Rhizobium sp. SSA_523: one gene and its partner. The protein of the gene in region 1 interacts with the protein of each later gene in a pairwise test. Links are inferred from orthologs where the notes say so. Each region holds a gene or a part of one and is shown in the gene's direction. Other genes may lie near its edges.

What was found.
Region 2: the proteins of ccmE (region 1) and QTJ18_RS20380 interact in binary tests that used the Escherichia coli proteins (3 or more experiments, as listed by UniProt). The link is inferred for Rhizobium sp. SSA_523 from one-to-one orthologs.

What each region holds. Positions count from the first base shown.
Region 1 is NZ_CP129382.1:247,053-257,394, forward strand. What follows is about bases 2,314-5,313. They hold ccmE (cytochrome c maturation protein CcmE), read left to right. Parts: upstream 2,314-3,588; coding sequence 3,589-4,038; downstream 4,039-5,313. Other genes in these bases: ccmI (c-type cytochrome biogenesis protein CcmI), read left to right, coding at 2,321-3,592; QTJ18_RS09495 (heme lyase CcmF/NrfE family subunit), read left to right, coding at 4,035-5,313. Outside these bases: QTJ18_RS09470 (response regulator transcription factor), read left to right, coding at 1-54; QTJ18_RS09475 (sensor histidine kinase), read left to right, coding at 44-1,441; QTJ18_RS09480 (RT0821/Lpp0805 family surface protein), read left to right, coding at 1,739-2,164; more of QTJ18_RS09495, read left to right, coding at 5,314-6,026; QTJ18_RS09500 (cytochrome c-type biogenesis protein), read left to right, coding at 6,023-6,586; QTJ18_RS09505 (Do family serine endopeptidase), read left to right, coding at 6,748-8,310; QTJ18_RS09510 (response regulator transcription factor), read left to right, coding at 8,406-9,164; QTJ18_RS09515 (sensor histidine kinase), read left to right, coding at 9,445-10,342. UniProt on the Escherichia coli protein: Heme chaperone required for the biogenesis of c-type cytochromes. Transiently binds heme delivered by CcmC and transfers the heme to apo-cytochromes in a process facilitated by CcmF and CcmH.
Region 2 is NZ_CP129382.1:2,521,302-2,531,596, forward strand. The notes cover bases 3,702-6,654. They hold QTJ18_RS20380 (heme ABC transporter permease), read left to right. Parts: upstream 3,702-4,770; coding sequence 4,771-5,538; downstream 5,539-6,654. Other genes in these bases: ccmA (heme ABC exporter ATP-binding protein CcmA), read left to right, coding at 3,702-4,071; ccmB (heme exporter protein CcmB), read left to right, coding at 4,068-4,727; QTJ18_RS20390 (DsbE family thiol:disulfide interchange protein), read left to right, coding at 5,759-6,358; QTJ18_RS20395 (DUF2585 domain-containing protein), read right to left, coding at 6,365-6,654. Outside these bases: QTJ18_RS20360 (DUF1223 domain-containing protein), read right to left, coding at 1-174; aconitate hydratase AcnA, read right to left, coding at 420-3,113; more of ccmA, read left to right, coding at 3,379-3,701; more of QTJ18_RS20395, read right to left, coding at 6,655-6,952; QTJ18_RS20400 (septation protein A), read right to left, coding at 6,949-7,596; signal recognition particle-docking protein FtsY, read right to left, coding at 7,655-9,055; tRNA (N(6)-L-threonylcarbamoyladenosine(37)-C(2))-methylthiotransferase MtaB, read right to left, coding at 9,071-10,295. UniProt on the Escherichia coli protein: Required for the export of heme to the periplasm for the biogenesis of c-type cytochromes.

The sequences.
Region 1 (10,342 bases):
GAGACGGTGCGCGGTCTCGGCTATCGCATGCAAGCGCCTGCCGATGGTCATTAGATCGGTCACTGCCCGCGTTCTCCTGCTGGCAACCCTCTGGTCGGCCGTCGCCCTCGTGGTGATCGCGCTGGTCATCTCGGCGCTCTATGCCAAATCCGCCGAGCGCGCCTTTACCGATCTTTTGCGCGCGCAGCTCTACAACGTCATCAACTCGATCACCATCGGCGACGACAACAGCCTGAACGGCAATCCGCAGCTGGGCGACCTGCGCTTCTCGCAGCCCGAGACCGGCTGGTACTGGATCGTCGAGCCTCTCGGCACCTTCGCCGCGACGCCGCTCTCCTCCTCGTCGCTCGGCGTTTCCAACATCGCCGTGCCGTCCATCCTCACCGTTCCCTTCAACAACCGCTACGAACGCTTCTATCCCACCTATGACGCCTTCGGAAACCATGTTCTGGTGGCCGAGACCGAAGTGGTTCTGGACAGCGAAGGCCGCGCGGCGCGGTTCCGCGTGTCCGGCAATCTCAACATCGTCGACGGCGATATCCAGGCCTTCACCCGCAGCCTCTATATCGCGCTGGTGGTGTTCGGCCTGCTCAGCCTCGTCGTCAACGGTCTTGCCATCCTCTTCGGCCTGCGCCCGCTGGCCGATGCCCGCCGCGCCCTCGAACGGGTGCGGCGCGGCGAGATGGAGCGGCTGGAGGGCGAGTTTCCGCGCGAGGTGCAATCGCTGACCGTGGAAATGAACGCCCTCATCGACAGCAACCGGCGCATTGTCGAGCGGGCGCGCATGCAGGTCGGCAATCTCGCCCATTCGCTGAAGACGCCGATTGCCGTGCTGTTGAACGAGGCGCGGCTTCTGGAAAAGCCGCAGGCCGATGTGGTGCGCAGCCAGGCGGAGGCCATGCAGGCCCAGGTGCAATCCTATCTCAACCGCGCCCGCATCGCCGCCCAGCGCGAATCGCTTCTGGCCCGCACCGAGGTGGAGCCGGTGATCGAGCGGTTGATCCGCGTGATGCGCCGTCTCAATCCGGAAAAGGAATTCCAGCTGCATGCCGCCAGCGCCGGCCTGGCGCTCGCCATGGAACAGCAGGATGTGGAAGAGACGGTCGGCAATCTCCTGGAAAATGCCGCGCGCCATTCCGCCTCGGTGGTCTGGCTGAGCGTTTCGGCCGCGCCGGCACCGGAAGGCGCCGAGGGGCCGCGCCGCCACTGGGTGGAGATCACCGTCGAGGATGATGGCCCGGGCCTGACGCCGGCGGAGATCAAGGAGGCGCTGAAGCGTGGTCGCCGGCTGGACGAAAGCAAGCCGGGAACCGGGCTCGGCCTGTCCATCGTCGGCGAGGTGACGCGCGAATATCAGGGCCGCTTCGAACTGACGCGCGGCGAACGCGGCGGCCTGAAGGCGCTGTTGACGCTTCCGGGCATTGCCATGGACAATGGCTAGCGCATCCGGCCAGCGCATTTGGGCGTCGGTGTAGGCACGCCTCGCTTGATCGGAAGCGGGAGCGGGAGCGCGAGCGGTATCGGGATCGGTGCCCGATCCGGAGAACCGGCAGCCGGATCTTGGAAGGCCTTCCTGCATCACGCCGAGCTCGCGCCAGATCACGATGAGTTCTTGTTGGCAGGCGCTCTTTCGGCCTCGACCTTTGCGGCCAAACCGTTAAAAGGGGGGGTGGACGCAGCTAGACCGGGAACCCTTGCGGGAGGGGCCCGTCATTTGTCTTGAGACGGTTGGAGAAGAATGCGCATTCGCCCTCATAGCTTTGTTCTGGTGACGATGCTTGCCGCAGCCCTGCTGTCCGGTTGCACCACGGGCGGCGCAAACAGCGGCGGCGGCCTGTTCTCCCGCGCGGCCTCGCCATCTTCCAAATATATCGCGGCGCTGCAGGGCGGAATGGTCGGCCGCTCCGGCCTCAAGCTCAGCGACAGCGACCGGCAGCGGGCGCTGGAGGCTGAATATCGGGCGCTGGAAAGTGCCGGTGTCGGCCAGCCGGTTCCCTGGGCAGGCAGCGGCGTGACGGGCCAGGTGGTTGCCGCCGCGCCCTATCAGGTCGGTTCGCAGAACTGCCGGCAATATACCCATACGCTGACGGTTGGCGGGCGCGAGACCAAGCTGCGCGGCGCGGGCTGCCGCAACGACGACGGTTCCTGGACTCCCTTGACCTGACGGATCGGGCCGATCCCCTGCAATTGACGCAAATCAAGGCCGGGACCTTGGCAAGCGGCGAGAAAGGGACCGGAAACTTGCGGCGAAACGCCTCAATTTCGTGTCATCGCTCCGCTTCCGATTGGAATGCGAGCCCGCTTGAAGTATTTGGCCTGCATGATTTTATGGATCGCTCTCGCTGTTTTGACCGCTGCCGTGGCTGCAGTGCTGCTGGCGCCGCTGATGAAGGCGCGAGATCCCGTCGCCGCGGGGGCGGCCGATGAGGCTGCCGTCTATCGCGACCAGTTGCGCGAGATCGGCCGCGACCGCGAGCTCGGCCTGATCGGCGCACAGGAAGCCGATTATGCCCGGGCCGAGATCGGCCGCCGGCTGCTGGCCGTCAGCGCCGATTCCGGTCCCGCTGCCTCTGCCTCTGCAGCTGCCAGTGCCGCTGCCATGCCGGATGGGTCTGCCGGCGAGGCGCCCGCCGCCGCAAGCCAGAGCCGCCGCCATCCCCGCGCTTTCGCGGCCATCGTTGTCGTGCTGCCGGCCGTCGGCCTCTGTCTGTACCTCATGCTCGGCCAGCCCGGCCTGCCGGACCAGCCGCTGGCGGCACGGCTGGAAAACCCCGGCAGCAATATGGCGCTGCTGGTCGCCAAGGCCGAACGGCATCTGGCGCAGAACCCGGAAGACGGCGCCGGCTGGGATCTCCTGGCGCCCATCTATTTCCGCAGCATGCGGCTCGGCGATGCCGAAATGGCCTATCGCAGGGCGATCGCGCTTCTGGGCGAGACGCCCGAGCGCCTGGCCGGTCTTGGCGAGACCCTGGTGGCCGGCCGCGACGGCGTCGTGATCGACGAGGCGCAGAGCCTGTTCGAAAAGGCCGCATCGCTCGACCCCGGCAATATGCGGGCCCGCTTCTATGTCGCGCTGGCACTCGAGCAGAGCGGGCGCAAGCCGGAAGCGCTTGCCGCCTTCCGGTCGATCGCCGCGGATTCGCCGCCGGGTGCGGCCTGGGCGGATCTGGTGGAGGAACACATTCTCAGCAATGGCGGCACTGCGCCGTCCTCCGGCGGAACCGGAGAGAAGCCTCTGGCCGGTCCGGATGCCGAAGCGCTGGCCAATGCCTCTGCGCTCTCGCCGGCCGATCGCCGGCAGATGATCGACGGCATGGTCGCAAGCCTTGCCGCGCGGCTGAAGGACGAACCGGCCAATATCGACGGCTGGCTGCAGCTCGTCCGCTCCTATGCCGTTCTCGGCCGCAAGGCGGAGGCGCAAGCCGCCCTGGAGCGAGGCCTGAAGACCTTCGGCGCCGATGGGCCCGAGCGGGCGCGGCTGACGGAACTGGCCCGCGAGATGCGGATCGATATGGGGAATGCGCAAGGCGGAGCGGCGGATGCCGGACCGGACGGGGCGCCCGGCCAGGTGCGGGAGGGAACGGGACAATGACGCGCAAACAGAAACGGCTTGCCGTGATTGCCGGCGGCATAAGCTTCATCCTGGCCGCGGTGCTGATCGTCATGTTCGCCTTCAGCCAGTCGATCGCCTATTTCTATATGCCCGGCGACCTCGCCAAGGCCGAGATCGCGCCCGGCACCCGTATCCGCCTGGGCGGTCTGGTGGAGGAGGGATCGGTCAGACGCGACGAGGGCTCGAAAGTCAGTTTCCGCGTTACCGATGGCAGCGACAGCGTGCCGGTGAGCTATACCGGCATTCTGCCGGATCTCTTCCGCGAAGGGCAGGGCGTGGTCACCGAAGGCCAGTTCACCGCCGCCCATGCCTTTGTCGCCGACAGCGTGCTTGCCAAGCATGACGAGAATTACATGCCGAAGGACGTGGCCGACCGCCTGAAGGAAAAGGGCGTCTGGAAGGATCCGCAGGAGGCGGGCCGATGATCATCGAGATCGGACATTATGCCCTGGTCCTCTCGCTGGCGACCGCTCTGCTGCTCGCCGTCCTGCCGCTTGTGGGCGCGCGCCGAAAGGATGCAGCACTGATGGCGCTGGCGCCGGTGGGCGCCCTCACCATGCTCTGTCTCGTCGGCCTCTCCTTTGCCGCCCTGACCTGGGCCTATGCCGTGTCGGATTTCTCGGTGCGCAATGTCTGGGAGAATTCGCATTCGTTGATGCCGATGGTCTACAAGCTTTCCGGCGTCTGGGGCAATCACGAAGGCTCCATGATGCTCTGGCTCCTGATCCTCGTCCTGTTCAGCGCCATGGTGGCGGTGTTCGGGCGCAACCTGCCGGACAGTCTGCGGGCGACCGTCCTTTCCGTCCAGGCCTGGATCGCCTCGGCCTTCCTGCTGTTCATCCTCCTGACCTCCAATCCCTTCTCCCGCCTCTCGCCGGCGCCGGCCGAGGGCCAGGACCTGAACCCGGTCCTGCAGGATCCCGGGCTCGCCGTGCATCCGCCGCTTCTCTATCTTGGCTATGTCGGTTTTTCCGTCTGCTTCTCCTTTGCCATCGCCGCCCTCATCGAGGGCCGGATCGACGCGGCCTGGGCGCGCTGGGTGCGGCCCTGGACGCTGGCCGCCTGGACCTTCCTGACGGCCGGCATCGCAATGGGCTCCTACTGGGCCTATTACGAGCTCGGCTGGGGCGGCTGGTGGTTCTGGGATCCGGTGGAGAATGCCTCCTTCATGCCGTGGCTCGCCGGCACGGCGCTCCTGCATTCGGCGCTGGTGATGGAAAAGCGCGAGGCCTTGAAGATCTGGACCGTGCTGCTCGCCATCCTGACCTTCTCACTTTCGCTGCTCGGCACGTTCCTGGTGCGCTCCGGCGTGCTCACCTCGGTTCACGCCTTCGCCACCGATCCGACGCGCGGCACCTTCATTCTCGCCATTCTCAGCCTCTTCGTCGGCGGGGCTTTCGCCCTGTTTGCCTGGCGAGCGCCGGAGCTGAAGAGCGGCGGCCTGTTTGCCCCCATTTCGCGCGAGGGCGCTCTCGTTCTCAACAATCTCATCCTCACGGTCTCGACGGCGACCGTCCTGATCGGCACGCTCTATCCGCTGGTGCTGGAAACGCTGACGGGCGAGAAGATCTCGGTCGGCGCGCCCTTCTTCAACCTCTCCTTCGGCCTGTTGATGCTGCCGCTTCTGCTGGCGGTGCCCTTCGGGCCGCTGCTCGCCTGGAAGCGCGGCGATCTGCTCGGCGCCCTGCAGCGGCTGTATGGCGCCGCGGGCCTGTCGCTGCTGGCTGGTTTCGGCCTCTATTATGCCGAAAACGGCGGACCGGTGCTGGCGGGGCTGGGCCTGGCGCTCGCCTTTTTCCTGATGCTCGGGGCGCTGACGGATCTGTGGTACCGCGCCGGCTTCGGCAAACTGGCCTTCAAAACCGCCTGGGCGCGCTTTTCGGGCCTGCCGCGCTCCGCCTTCGGCACGGCGCTCGCGCATTTCGGGCTCGGCCTGACCCTGCTCGGCATCGTCGCCGTGACGACGTTCGAGAGCGAGACGGTCGTCGAGATGCGGCAGGGCGAGACGGTCGAAGCGGGCGGATACAGCCTGGTCTTTGACGGCATGCGCAAGGCTGTCGGCCCCAATTTCAGCGAGGAACGCGGCCATTTCACCGTCAGCCGCGCCGGCGTCGCCGTTGCCGATGTCTGGTCCTCCAAGCGCATCTATACCGCGCGCCGCATGCCGACCACCGAAGCCGGGATCCTGACTTTCGGCCTGAGCCAGCTCTATGTCTCGCTAGGCGACCCGATGGCCGATGGCGGCATCGTGGTGCGCATCTGGTGGAAGCCCTGGATCCTGTGCATCTGGGGCGGCGCGCTGGTGATGACGGTGGGCGGCATGGTTTCGCTCTCCGACCGCCGCCTGAGGGTGGGTGCGCCGGCCAGGCGCGCGAAGCCGGTCAAGGCATCGACGATGGAGCCGGCGGAATGACGAGACGATTTTTCTCCCCGACCCCTCCCCATGAAAGGGAGGTTGCGGATGCCTTTGATTGTCGCCCCCCTCGTGGAGGCGATGGCCCGCAGGCCAGACGGGGGATCTCTTCGGCAATCCTCACCCTTGGCCTTTTGCTCACCCCGCTGCCGGCGCTCGCCGTCAATCCGGACGAGGTGCTGAAGGACCCGGTCCTTGAGGAGAGGGCGCGCAATCTGTCGGCGCAGCTGCGCTGCATGGTGTGCCAGAACCAGTCGATCGACGATTCCAATGCCGAGCTTGCCAAGGATCTGCGGCTGCTGGTGCGCGAACGCATCGTCGATGGCGATACGGATGGCGAGGTCATCGACTATGTCGTCTCGCGCTATGGCGAATTCGTGCTGCTGAAGCCGCGGCTGAGCGGAAGGACGCTGGTGCTGTGGGCCGCACCCGCCTTCCTGCTGGTGATCGGCGCCGGCACCGTGCTGGTAATGATCCGGAAGCGGCGCACGCGGCGCGGACCGGAGCAATTGCTGACGCCGGAAGAGCAGGCAAGGCTGGACCGGCTGCTCGAGGAATAAGGCCCATCCCCTCCGGTCTTTGCGAACATTACGAAGTTTTCACCACCCAGACACGTGCAGTTAAGGTGGCGCTCCCTATATCTTGCGTCATCCACCGCCGCCGGCCAGTCCAGACGAACCGGCCCTCCAGTCTGAACGTGATGAAAAGAAGGTATTGATCCATGAGCAAGATCGGACGCCCCTCTCTGAAAACCGTGTTGAAGGGAACGACCGTCGCCGGCCTCGCGGCTGTGATGCTTTCGACCGGCATCCCCGCCCAGGTCTACGAATCCTTTGCCGATCCGGTAACGGTTGCAGCACCGCAGGTCCCAAGCTTTGCCGATGTCGTCGGCGCCGTCTCGCCCGCCGTTGTCTCCGTGCGCGTCAAGTCCGACGCGACGCCGGTCTCCGACGAGAACGGCAACGGCTTCTCGTTCAATTTCGGCGGCCGCGGCTTCGATGACCTTCCGGACGATCATCCGCTGAAGCGCTTCTTCCGCGAATTCGGCGGCCAGATGCCCGGCAATCGCGATCAGGGTGAGGGCCGGAACCGCGCCCAGCGCGATCCCAACCGTCCGCATTTCATGCGTCCGGTCGCCCAGGGCTCCGGCTTCTTCATCTCCGAGGACGGTTATGTGGTCACCAACAACCACGTCGTGTCCGACGGCTCGGCCTATACGGTCGTGATGAACGACGGAACGGAACTGGATGCCAAGCTCGTCGGCCGCGACAGCCGCACCGATCTTGCGCTGCTGAAGGTCGATGCCAAGCGGACCTTCACCTATGTCAAATTCGCCGATGACGCCAAGACCCGCGTCGGCGACTGGGTCGTGGCCGTCGGCAATCCCTTCGGCCTCGGCGGCACGGTGACCGCCGGCATCGTCTCGGCCCGCGGGCGCGATATCGGCTCCGGCCCCTATGACGATTTCATCCAGGTGGATGCGGCCGTCAACCGCGGCAATTCCGGTGGCCCGACCTTCAACCTGGAAGGCGAGGTCGTCGGCATCAACACCGCCATCTTCTCGCCCTCGGGCGGCAATGTGGGCATTGCGTTTGCCATTCCCGCCTCGACCGCCAAGGATGTGATCGCCGACCTGATGAAGGACGGCAAGGTGGAGCGCGGCTGGCTCGGCGTACAGATCCAGCCGGTCACCCAGGATATCGCCGAATCGCTCGGCCTTGCGGAAGCCAAGGGCGCGCTCGTCGTTGCCCCGCAGGAGAACTCCCCGGGCGCCAAGGCCGGCATCAAGCAGGGCGACGTGATCACCGCCGTCAATGGCGATCCGATCAAGGATGCCCGCGATCTGGCCAAGAAGGTGGCCGCCATCGGCCCGAACAAGAAGATCGATGTGTCGGTCTGGCGCAATGGCAAGTCCGAATCCGTTCCCGTCATGCTCGGCAACCTGGCCAGCGACGAGGCAACCAAGGCGGAAACCACCGAAGCCCAGCCGGATAACGAGCCGGCCAGTGAAAAGGCCCTGGCCGATCTCGGCATCACCGTTGCGCCCGCCGATGACGGCACCGGCGTGTCCGTGACCGATGTCGATCCGTCCTCGGAAGCCGCTGCCAAGGGCCTGCGCGAAGGCGAGAAGATCACCTCGGTGAACAACCAGCAGGTCACTTCCGCCGCCGATATCAGCAAGGCGCTGGAGGCTGCCCGCAAGGATGGCCGCACCCGCGCTTTGTTCCAGGTCGAATCGCAGAGCGGCAGCCGCTTCATGGCCCTGCCGATCAATGAAGGCTGATTGCCGCGTCTGAACAGTCAAAGGGCGTCGGGCCGGGCTTGGCCCGGCGCCTTTTTCAGATCGTCCTCCGCTCTAATGATCAGGAGCTTCCAGACATGCAGACGGATGCACCCCAAATCCACACAGCCGACGATTCCAGCTTCAATCAGGCTCAGGCCGAGTCTATTCTCCCGCATATGAAGATTCTGGTGATTGAAGACGATCTCGAAGCTGCGGCCTATATGACGAAAGCCTTTCGCGAGGCGGGCATCGTTGCCGACCATGCGAGCGATGGCGATAGCGGCCTGTTCATGGGGTCGGAAAATGCCTATGACGTGATGGTCATCGATCGCATGCTGCCGCGTCGTGACGGGCTTGCGGTGATCAGCGAATTGCGCAAGCGCGGCGTCAACACGCCGGTCCTGATCCTCTCGGCGCTTGGCCAGGTGGACGACCGGGTGACCGGGCTTCGCGCCGGCGGCGACGATTACCTGCCCAAACCCTACGCCTTCAGCGAGCTTCTGGCCCGCGTCGAGGTTCTGGGCAGGCGCAAGGGCACGCCCGAGCAGGAAATGGTCTATCGCGTCGGCGATCTCGAACTCGACCGGCTGTCGCACGAAGTGCGCCGCGGGGGCAAGGAGGTCCTGCTGCAGCCGCGCGAATTCCGGCTTCTCGAATATCTGATGAAGAATGCCGGGCAGGTGGTGACGCGGACCATGCTCCTTGAAAATGTCTGGGATTATCACTTCGATCCGCAGACCAATGTCATCGACGTCCATGTGTCGCGGCTGCGCTCCAAGATCGAGAAGGAGTTCGACAAGCCGCTCCTCAAGACCATTCGCGGTGCCGGCTATATGATCAAGGACGAGGGATAATACCGAATGTCGATGATGGAAACCGATTGCGCCGGAGCGATTTTTGGTTTGCGGCGAGGAGAAAACCACAGTCGGACCCATCGGTCCGGCGCGGATTTTCGACGACGCCCGGAGGCCAAGAGCGCCCGGTCCTCCGGATGGGCCGGATTTCCTTCACCGACTTTGTTGCAATCCTCGACTGATGCGGGAGCATCGCTCTGCGGTATGCGGCCCACGTCGGATGAAGGCCTCCGGTCCCACGCAACAGGTTCCTGTCATCGAGATTTGGGATAGGCCGAGAATGAGCCGCATCCGCATCGTGCTGCGCTCGACGACAGTTCGCCTGTCGGCGCTTTACATCCTGTTGTTCGCGCTCTGCGCCGCCTTCCTCGTCGTCTATGTCACGGCCATGTCGGAGCGGCTTCTGGCGCAGCAGGTGCGCGAGGGCGTGATGCAGGAAAGCTCGGAGGTCCGGGCCGCCTATGAGCGCGGCGGCATCAATCTTCTGCTGCGCACCATGGAACGGCGCGCGCGCCAGCCGGGCGCCAATCTCTACGTCATTGCCAGCCCGACCGGCGAAATGCTGGCGGGCAATGTCGCGACCGTCGAGCCCGGCGTTCTGGCACGGGAGGGGTGGACGGCACGACCCTTCCATTACGACCCCTTCACCGAAACCGGCCCGCCGCGCCCCCATATGGCCACCGCCAACGTCTTCTTTCTCGACAATGGCCTGCGCGTCATGGTCGGCCGGGATCTCGGCGAGCCGGGCCGCTTCCGCGGCATCGTGCGCCGGGCGCTGATGGTGGCGCTGGCCATCATGGGTCTCGGCGCCGTGATCATCTGGTTCGGCATCGGCCGCAATGCGCTCAAACGCATCGATCGCATGTCGGCGGCCAGCACGAAGATCATTGCCGGCGACCTGTCGCAACGCCTGCCGGTGGGGGTCTCCGGCGACGAGTTCGACCGGCTGTCGGAATCCCTCAATTCCATGCTGGAGCGCATCGAACGGCTGAACGAAGGCCTGCGCCAGGTCTCCGACAATATCGCCCATGATCTCAAGACGCCCCTGACCCGGCTGCGCAACAAGGCCGCCGACGCCCTGGCCGAGGAGGGGCCGGATGCAAGGCGCATGGCGCTGGAGGGCATTATCGCCGAATCCGACCAGCTGATCCGCACCTTCAACGCGCTTTTGATGATTT
Region 2 (10,295 bases), 2.3 Mb from region 1 along the record:
ATTGCCCTGCTGGACGAGCTTCTTCAGCGCTTCATCGGCCGGCGGACAGGACGAACAGCCCTGGGACGTGAACAATTCGACCACGCCCTTGGGCGTGCGGACATCACCAGCCTGAACCATGCCTGCGCCGGCACACAGCAAAAGCGGCAGCCCAAGGCCGCGCAATACACACATGAGTTTTCCGTTTCTGGCAGGCATCACAGGTCTTCGTTGCGGGAGCGGGTTCGGGTTGCGCGAACTTAGAGCATATCGGCCATCAATCGGAAGTCACAAGCGGGTGAGACGTGAGGATGCGTCCTGCCGCAGCAGCGGGCACGAAAAAGCCGCCGGGCGCAAGTCCCGGCGGCTGTATTTCTGACAAATCATCAGAGCAGGCGTCACGATCCCTTCCGAGATCTTGAAGCCGATCAGGCGCCGGCTCAGGCGGCCAGATCGCGCAGAACCGTCTGCAGAATGCCGCCATTGTTGACATAGGTGACTTCATCGAGCGTATCGATGCGGCAGAGGATCTTGATCTCCTTCACCGTACCGTCGGCATAGGTGATCTTTGCCGTCTTCCACTCGCGCGGCTTGATCTCGCCGTCGAGACCTTCGATGGTCACGGTCTCGTCACCCTTCAGATCCAGCGACTGCCAGTTCATGCCTTCTTCGAACACGAAGGGCACAACTCCCATGCCGACCAGGTTGGAGCGATGGATACGCTCGAAGGACTGGGCAATCACAGCGCGCACGCCAAGAAGGTTGGTGCCCTTGGCCGCCCAGTCACGCGAGGAACCATTGCCGTATTCGACGCCGGCGAAGATCACCAGCGGAACGCCTTCCGCCTTGTACTTCATGGCCGCATCGTAGATCGACATCTCTTCCTTCGACGGATAGTGGACCGTGTAGCCGCCTTCCTTGCCGTTCGGACCAAGCATGAAATTGCGGATGCGGATATTGGCGAAGGTGCCGCGCATCATCACTTCATGGTTGCCGCGGCGGGTACCATACTGGTTGAAGTCGGCCACGCCGACGCCGTGATCCATCAGATAGGCGCCGGCGGGCGATGCCGCCTTGATCGAACCGGCAGGCGAAATATGGTCGGTGGTGATCTTGTCGCCGAAGAGGCCGAGAACCCGCGCGCCCCGGATATTGGAGAGGCCGGCACCGGTCTTGCCCATGCCGACAAAATAGGGCGGGTTCTGCACATAGGTCGAGCCGTCGTCCCAGGCATAGGTCTGGCCGGCCGGCACCTGAACTGCCTGCCAGTTGACGTCGCCCTTGAAGACATCCGCATATTTGGTCTCGTAGAGCTCGCGGGTCACGTATTTCAGGATGAATTCCTGGATCTCGTGCGAGGTCGGCCAGATATCCTTGAGGAAGACCGGCTGACCATTCTGGTCCAGCCCGAGCGGCTCGGTCGTCAGGTCCTTCTGCACCGTACCGGCCAGCGCATAGGCAACGACCAGCGGCGGAGAGGCCAGGTAGTTGGCCTGCACGTCCGGCGAGATACGGCCTTCGAAGTTACGATTGCCCGACAGGACGCCGGCGGTGATCAGGCCCTTGTCGTTGATGGTCTTGGAGATCGGTGCCGGCAGCGGGCCGGAATTGCCGATGCAGGTGGTGCAGCCGAAGCCGACCAGGTTGAAGCCAAGCGCATCGAGCGAGTCCTGCAGGCCGGACTTGGCGAGATATTCGCCAACCACCTGGCTTCCCGGTGCCAGCGAGGTCTTGACCCAGGGCGCCGACTTCAGACCCTTCGCGACAGCATTGCGGGCCAGGAGACCGGCCGCGATCAGTACGCTCGGGTTCGACGTATTGGTGCAGGAGGTGATGGCGGCAATCGCCACATCGCCATGGCCGAGGTCGAAATCCGTGCCTTCGACGGCATAACGGCTGTCGAGCTGGCCGGGCTTCTTGTAATCGGTCTCGAGAGCGGTCGCGAAGTTCGGCGCGATGGTTTCGAGGGCCAGGCGGCCTTCCGGACGCTTCGGGCCTGCCATGGACGGCACGACATCGCCGAGATCCAGTTCCAGCGTATCCGTGAAGACGAGGTCGGAGCCATCGCCTTCGCGCCACATGCCCTGTGCCTTCGAATAGGCTTCGACCAGCGCAATGCGGTCCTTCGTGCGGCCCGACATGGTGAGATAGTTGATGGTTTCGCCATCGACCGGGAAGAAGCCGCAGGTCGCGCCGTATTCCGGTCCCATATTGCCGATCGTCGCGCGGTCGGCAAGCGACATGGAATCGAGGCCCGGGCCGAAGAATTCGACGAATTTCGATACCACGCCCTTCTTGCGCAGCATCTGCACGACGGTGAGCACCAGGTCGGTGGCGGTGACGCCTTCCTTGACCTTGCCGGTCAGCTTGAAGCCGACGACTTCCGGCAGAAGCATGGAGACCGGCTGGCCGAGCATGGCCGCTTCCGCCTCGATGCCGCCCACGCCCCAGCCGAGCACGCCCAGACCATTGATCATGGTCGTGTGGCTGTCGGTACCAACGCAGGTATCCGGATAGGCAATGGTTTCCCCGTCTTCATCCTTGGTCCAGACCGTCTGGCCGAGGTATTCCAGATTGACCTGGTGACAGATGCCGGTGCCGGGCGGCACGACGCGGAAATTCTTGAAGGCCTGCTGGCCCCATTTCAGGAAGCGGTAACGCTCGCCATTGCGCTCGTATTCCAGCTCGACATTCTTGGCAAAGGCGGTCGGCGTTCCGAATTCATCCACGATGACGGAATGGTCGATGACGAGATCGACGGGAACCAGCGGATTGATCTTTTCCGGATCGCCACCGAGCGCCACCATTGCGTCGCGCATGGCCGCAAGATCGACCACGGCCGGAACACCGGTGAAATCCTGCATCAGGACGCGGGCCGGGCGGTAGGCGATCTCGTTTTCAACCTTGCCCTTGTTGGTCAGCCATTCGGCCACGGCCAGGATATTCTCCCTGGTGACAGACTGGCCGTCTTCGTGACGCAGCAGATTTTCCAGAAGCACCTTCATCGAGAAGGGAAGCTTGGATACGCCGGCCAAACCATTGGCTTCCGCCTTTGGCAGGCTGAAATACACATAGTCTTTGCCATCGACGGTCAGGACCGACCGGCAATTAAAGCTGTCGAGAGATTTTGTCACGGAAACAACCCCGCTGATATCAGAGCCAACACGCGCGTGCGGACGCCTATGCACTTCTTGCACATCAGGATGCGGGTACGACCATTTCCGCTGTCCGCACGAGAAGAAGATTCTTCAGGTCCGGCGCAAAGTGAAAATCACGCCGGCCGCTGGCGTGGTTGCGAAGCTTATAGATAATTTCTAAGAACTGTTCCAGACGGTGACGGCATCGTTCGGCAGATTTTTTTCCCACCTCTGCGGGAATGGCAAATCAAAGGTAACCCTGATGCGGCTCCTTTCGGAAAACCTCGCAGCACGGCGTGGCGAAGATCTGATTTTCTCACAGGTTTCCTTCGACATCGGCGCTGGCGAGGCGCTTTTGCTGACCGGCCGCAACGGCAGCGGCAAGTCAACGCTTCTGCGCGTGATTGCCGGATTGATTCGCCCCGCCGCCGGCCGCGTCCACTGGCAGGATGACAGCGTGTCCGAGGCCGTGCCGGCCTGCGAAGCCTGCCATTATCTCGGCCACCGCAATGCGATGAAGCCGGAATTGACGGTCAAGGAAAATCTCGCTTTCTGGCAGGACTGCCTGGGCGACCGGCCGGGCCGCCAGGGCATTGGCGTTGACGAGGCCGCCGATAGGGTGGAACTGCGCAGCATCCTGCACCTCCCCTTCGGCTATCTGTCGGCCGGCCAGCAGCGCCGCATGGCCTTTGCCAAGCTTCTGGTGGCCCACCGCCCGGTCTGGCTTCTCGACGAACCCACAGCAGCGCTCGATGTCGGCGCCGAGGCGCTGTTCAGCCAGCTCATCCGGACGCATCTGGCCACGGGCGGACTGGTTCTGGCGGCCACGCACCAGCCTCTCGATTTCAAAGCGCGCCACCGGCTGGAGATGAAGGGCTTCGCCTTTGCCGGAATGGAGGGGGAGATGCCCGGCGGGGCAGAGGGGGGTATTTTCGCCGGAGGAGATGATCGATGACCGCCCTTCTCCTGCGCGACCTGAAACTCTCCATCCGCGCCGGCGGCGGCGCCTTGATCGGCATTCTGTTCTTTCTGACCGTGGTTGCGGTCATTCCCTTCGGCGTTGGGCCCGATCTCAATCTTTTGGCGCGCATCGGCCCGGCCATCGTCTGGATCGGGGCCCTGCTGGCAGCCCTGCTCGGCCTCGACCGCCTGTTCCAGACCGATCGCGACGATGGCTCGCTGGATCTCCTCCTGATGCAGGAGAACCCGCTGGTTCTCACCATCCTTGTCAAATGCCTCGCCCACTGGCTGGCAAATGTGCTTCCCCTGGTCATTGCCTCGCCGCTGCTCGGCCTGTTCATGAACATGGACGAATTGGCCATTGGCGCCTGCATGCTCACCCTCCTCGTCGGCTCGCCGGCGCTTACCCTCATCGGAGCGGTGGGCGCCGCCGTGGCCGTGACCCTGCCGCGCGGCGGATTGCTGGTATCGATCCTGGTTCTGCCGCTGTGCATTCCGGTGCTCATCTTCGGCGTGAGCGCCACCTATGCCGCCGTGGAGGATCCTGCGCCCTTCCTGCCGCCTTTCCTTATTCTGACCGCCATCACGATGTTTTTTGCCGTCCTTGGCCCGGCGGGCGCCGCACTGGCGTTGCGCAATGCCGGCGATTGACTAGAATCAAGGCGGGCTCCCGGCCCTGTTTTAGAGGAACCCTATGAATCAGAGCCTAGCCATCCGCAAGTTCAGCGATCTTGCCAATCCGACACGCTTCCTGGCCCTTGCCGAACGCGTGCTGCCCTGGCTTGCCGGGTTGACGATCATCCTGCTGGTGCTCGGTCTGACACTGTCCTTTGCAACGCAGGGCGATTACCAGCAGGGCGACACGGTCCGCATCATGTATATCCACGTGCCGGCCGCCTGGCTCTCGATGATGTGCTACACGGTCATGGCGCTTTCGGCCATCGGCACCCTGGTCTGGCGCCATCCGCTGGCCGATGTCAGCCACAAGGCCGCAGCGCCGCTTGGGGCCGCCTTCACCTTGATCGCGCTCGTCACCGGCTCGCTCTGGGGCAAGCCCATGTGGGGAACCTGGTGGGTCTGGGATGCCCGGCTGACCTCGGTCTTCATCCTCTTCCTGATGTATCTCGGCCTGATCGCGCTCAACCGGGCCATGGACGACCCGTCCCGGGCAGCCCGCGTATCGGCGGTGCTGATCCTTGTCGGCTTCGTCAACATCCCGATCATCAAGTTTTCCGTCGACTGGTGGAATACGCTTCATCAGCCGGCCAGCGTCATCCGGATCGACGGACCGACGATCGACGCGGAATTCCTCTGGCCCCTGCTGATCATGGCGACGGCCTTTACCTGTCTCTTCTTCACCTTGCACATCATGGCGATGCGCAACGAGATCTGGCGGCGGCGCGTCGCCACGCAGCGGCGCATGGCGGCCCGCATGGCAGGCCAGGGAGGCGGATCGGCATGAGTCACGCCTTCTACATCCTGGCCTCCTATGCCATCACGGCGGTCACCATCCTGTCCCTCGTCCTGTGGACATGGTCCGACGGTCGGGCGCGGCGCCGTGAACTGGCCGCACTCGAAGCAGCCGGTCTCCGCCGCCGTTCGGCCGCACCCGCCACGGCCTCTCAGCCGTCTCCTGGCCGTCCCTCTTCTCCGGCAACCGATCCAAGTGAAACAGCGGCGCCATGAAACTTGATGCAGACAGCCCGGCACCGCGGCGTTCCCTCAGGGCGCTTGCCCTCATACCTCTGGTGATCTTCGCTCTCTTTGCGGCGATTGCGGGCAAGATGCTGTATGATCAGGATGTGAACGGGCTGGATATCTCCTCCATCCCCTCGGCGCTGATCGGCAAGCAGGCCCCCTCGCTCTCGCTGCCGGCGCTCCACGGCTCGCAGACGCCGCCGCTCACGGATGAGGCCATTCGCGGCAAGCTTGCGCTTGTGAATGTCTTTGCCTCCTGGTGCGTCCCCTGCCGGCAGGAGCATCCGCTTCTCTCCGAACTGGCCAGGGACAAAAGGCTGACCGTCGTCGGGATCAACTACAAGGACCGCAATGACAATGCCCTGCGCTTTCTCGGCGAATTGGGCAATCCCTATGCCGCCATCGGAGTCGATCCCAACGGTAAGGCGGCGATCGACTGGGGGGTCTACGGAATCCCGGAGACCTATCTGGTCGCCCCCGACGGCACGATCCTCTACAAGCGTGTCGGCCCCTTCGACGAGCGAAGCGTGACGGAGGATCTGCTGCCGGCCATCGAAAAGGCCCTTGGCGCGGCCGGATCCTGAGATCCGTCAGACACCGGCCTGCCAGGCCTTGATCGCATCCACCGGCCAGACCAGCATCAGGACGTTGAGCGCGAGGTTGTCGCGGATCAGCCAGCCGGTAAAGACCTCGAAGACGATTGCCACCAGCACCGTCAGCCAGACCGGCGCGCGCGCCGCAAACAGGAAGCCGACGGCCATGAAAACGGTGTCCATGGCGGAGTTCAGGATGCTGTCGCCCTCGTAACCGATTGCCATGGTGGCGGAACGGTAGCGGTTGATGATGATCGGCGAGTTTTCAAGAACCTCCCAGACAGCCTCGATGAAGGTGGCGAGCGCCAGGCGCTTGGCAAACGAGGCGCGGCGCAGCACCAGGAAGGCCAGTCCGTAAAAGAGAAAGCCGTGGATGATGTGCGAGGGCGTATACCAATCCGCCAGATGCTGGGAATTCCCCGGCGTGTTCACGCCCGGTTCGAAGAGTTTGATCTCGCCGCAGGCGCAGATCCACAGCCGGCCCATCGCATATTCGACCAGGATCTGCGCCACCAGAATGGCGAGAGCGACCCAAAACCAGAACGAGACGTGCCTTTGATACCGCAGGGACTCCGCAACGCTCACTTGCGATCCTCGGTCTTCGGATCAAGCGAATGTTTCATGATCAGCGGCATCTGCGCGAGCGTGAAGATGATGGTGATCGGCATCGTGCCCCAGACCTTGAAGTTCACCCAAACATCATCGGAAAAATTGCGCCAGACCACCTCGTTCAGAACGGCCAGGAACAGGAAGAAGATCCCCCAGCGGAGGGTGAGCTTGCGCCAGCCTTCATCCGTCAGCTGGAAGGCGGCATTGAACACGTAACCGAGCAGCGATTTGCCGAAGAACAAACCGCCGAGCAGCGCCACGCCGAAGAGGCTGTTGACGATGGTCGGCTTCATCTTGATGAAGATCTCGTCCTGCAGCCAGATCGACAACCCGCCGAAGACCAGCACGACGATGCCGGACACGAAGGGCATGATCGGCAGATGCTTGAAGACCAGTTTCGACACGATCAGCGAAAGAACCGTTGCCGACATGAAGAGCCCGGTCGCCACCAAAAGCGGCCCGCCGAGAACGGACAGGGACGGGAACCGCTCCAAAAGCCATTCGCCGCGCAGATTGGCGAAGAAGAACACCAGCAAAGGGCCGATTTCCAGCGCAAATTTCAAGCCGGGATGGGCTTTCTCCTGCGGCGTCGGCGTCGTATCGCTTTCAAGGCTCTGCATGGTCTTGGTACTTACCTTTGGCTGATGATGGGGCGATGCAAACGCGCATTCTGTGGCATCAATGCGTCACGCCGGCAATCGCCTGCGCGAATTCCCGGGCTTCGAAGGGCTCGAGATCCTCTATTCCTTCGCCGACGCCGATGAAATAGACCGGCAGCTTGTGCTTGGCAGCGATGGCAACGAGAATGCCGCCGCGCGCCGTGCCGTCCAGCTTGGTCATGATCAGGCCGCCGACACCGGCGACATTGCGGAAGATCTCCACCTGGTTCATGGCATTCTGGCCGGTCGTCGCATCGAGCGTCTGGAGAACCGTGTGCGGCGCCTCCGGATCGAGCTTGCCAAGCACGCGGACGATCTTTTCCAGCTCCGCCATCAGTTCGGCCTTGTTCTGCAGACGTCCCGCCGTGTCGATGATCAGCACGTCGCAGCGCTTTGCCCTCGCCTGCTCGAACGCATCATAGGCAAGTCCCGCCGCGTCCGCACCGAGCTTCGTGCCGATGAACTCGGACTGGGTGCGGTCGGCCCAGATCTTCAATTGCTCGATGGCAGCAGCACGGAAGGTATCGCCGGCTGCCAGCATGACCTTCAGCCCCGAGCCTGACAGCTTGGCGGCCAGCTTGCCGATCGTCGTCGTCTTGCCGGTGCCGTTGACGCCGACCACCAGGATGACATGCGGCTTGTGCGAGAGATCGAGCTCCAGCGGCCTTGCTACAGGAGTAAGCACCTTGGTGATCTCCGAGGCCATGATGCGCGAGACATCCTCGCCCGTGACATCCTTGCCATAGCGTTCGGACGAGAGGCTATCGGTGATGCGCATGGCCGTCTCGACCCCCAGATCCGCCTGGATCAGCAGGTCTTCCAATTCCTCAAGCGTCGCCTCGTCCAGCTTGCGCTTGGTGAAGAGCGCCGAAATCTGGCCGGTCAATTGCGAGGAGGTTCGCGACAGGCCCTGGCGCAGACGTTGGAACCAGGTGAGCTTCGGCGCGGCCACGGCCTCCACCACCGGCTCTTCCTGGCGACGGGTGGCAAAGCCTTTGGGAAGGGCGGGTTCGGCAGTCAGCGGTGGTGTTTCCGCTTCGGTCGCGGAAGAGGAAACCGCAGCGGACGCGTCACCCCCCTCAGAGGGGGATAGCACCTCGACGGCGACATCTTCTTCCGCCTCGGCCTGCAGGAGCGACAAGGGAACCATGCCCAGCTCACCCGGCATGTCGGCAGGCGCAAGAAGCGCAGGCTCGTCATCCGCCGCGCCATCATCTGACGGACCCCCGGCCGTTTCCATCTCGATCTCGGCCACCGGATCGATAGCGGCCACCGGCAGGTCCTCGTCCCGCGCATGCGGTTCGGTTTCGGCGGCGAGCGCCGCGCGGTCCTCCGGCGAAAGCCCCTTCTCCGCGTGATCCTCGTCCTGCGGCTTATCCTTGCCGAACGAGAAAACCTTCTTGATGAACCCCAGCGCCATGAATGATCCGTTCCGTCACGCTGCGGCGGCAGCGTCGACCTGCATTGTCAGATATTTGCCATTGTGGCCCGTGATGGTCACCGGCACCAGATCCCGCGGCGACAGATGCGGAGCCGCGACCAGCGAGAAATTGTCGGTATGGGCAAAACCATTGCGTTCCACAAGGATGGTCTGCCGCGTCCCGACCATGCGGCCAAGATGGGCCGCAAGCAGGGCCTCTCCCTGAACGCGAAGCCGCGCCGCCCGTTCCTTGATCAAAGACCGGTCGAGTTGCGGCATGCGCGCGGCCGGCGTTCCCGGTCGCGGGCTATAGGGAAAGACATGGAGAAAGGCGATGCCGCAGTCTTCGACATGGCGCAGGGCATTGCCGAACATGTCCTCGGTCTCCGTCGGGAAGCCGGCGATCATATCGGCACCGAAGGTCACGTCGGGCCGCAGCCGGCGCACTGTTTCAGAAAAGGCCAGCGCATCGGCACTGGAATGGCGCCGTTTCATCCGCTTCAGGATCATGTCGTCGCCATGCTGCAGGGAGAGATGCAGATGCGGCATGAATCGCGGCTCGTCGGCCAAGAGATCGAGGAGATGACGGTCGGCCTCGATACTGTCGATGGAGGAGAGACGCAGCCGGCGAATGTCCGGCACCTGCTTCAGCAAGGTCCTGGCCAGCAGGCCAAGCGTCGGCTGCCCCGGCAGGTCGGCGCCGTAGCTGGTGGCATCGACGCCGGTGAGCACGATCTCGCAATAGCCGGCCTCCACCAGTTTCCGCGCCTGCTCGACCACGGCGCCCATGGGAACCGAACGGGAATTGCCACGGCCATAAGGGATGATGCAGAAGGTGCAGCGATGGTCGCATCCGTTCTGCACCTGGATGAAGGCACGCACATGCCCGTCAATATGGTCGACCATCTGCGGCGCCGTCGCCTTGACGCTCATAATGTCGTTGACGCGCAGCTTTTCTTCCGCAGAAACGCCGAAATCCGGCAAGGCGCGGTAGGATGCGCCCTTCAGCTTCTCCTCATTGCCGAGAACGGCATCGACCTCCGGCATGGCGCTGAAGGTGGCCGCCTCCGTCTGGGCCGCGCAGCCGGTCACGATGATGCGCGCATGGGGATTGTCGCGCCGCGCGCGGCGAATGGCCTGGCGCGCCTGGCGGACCGCCTCGCCGGTGACCGCGCAGGTATTGACGAGGACGGCATTGTTGAGCCCGGCCTTTTCCGCCTCCATGCGCATCACCTCGGAT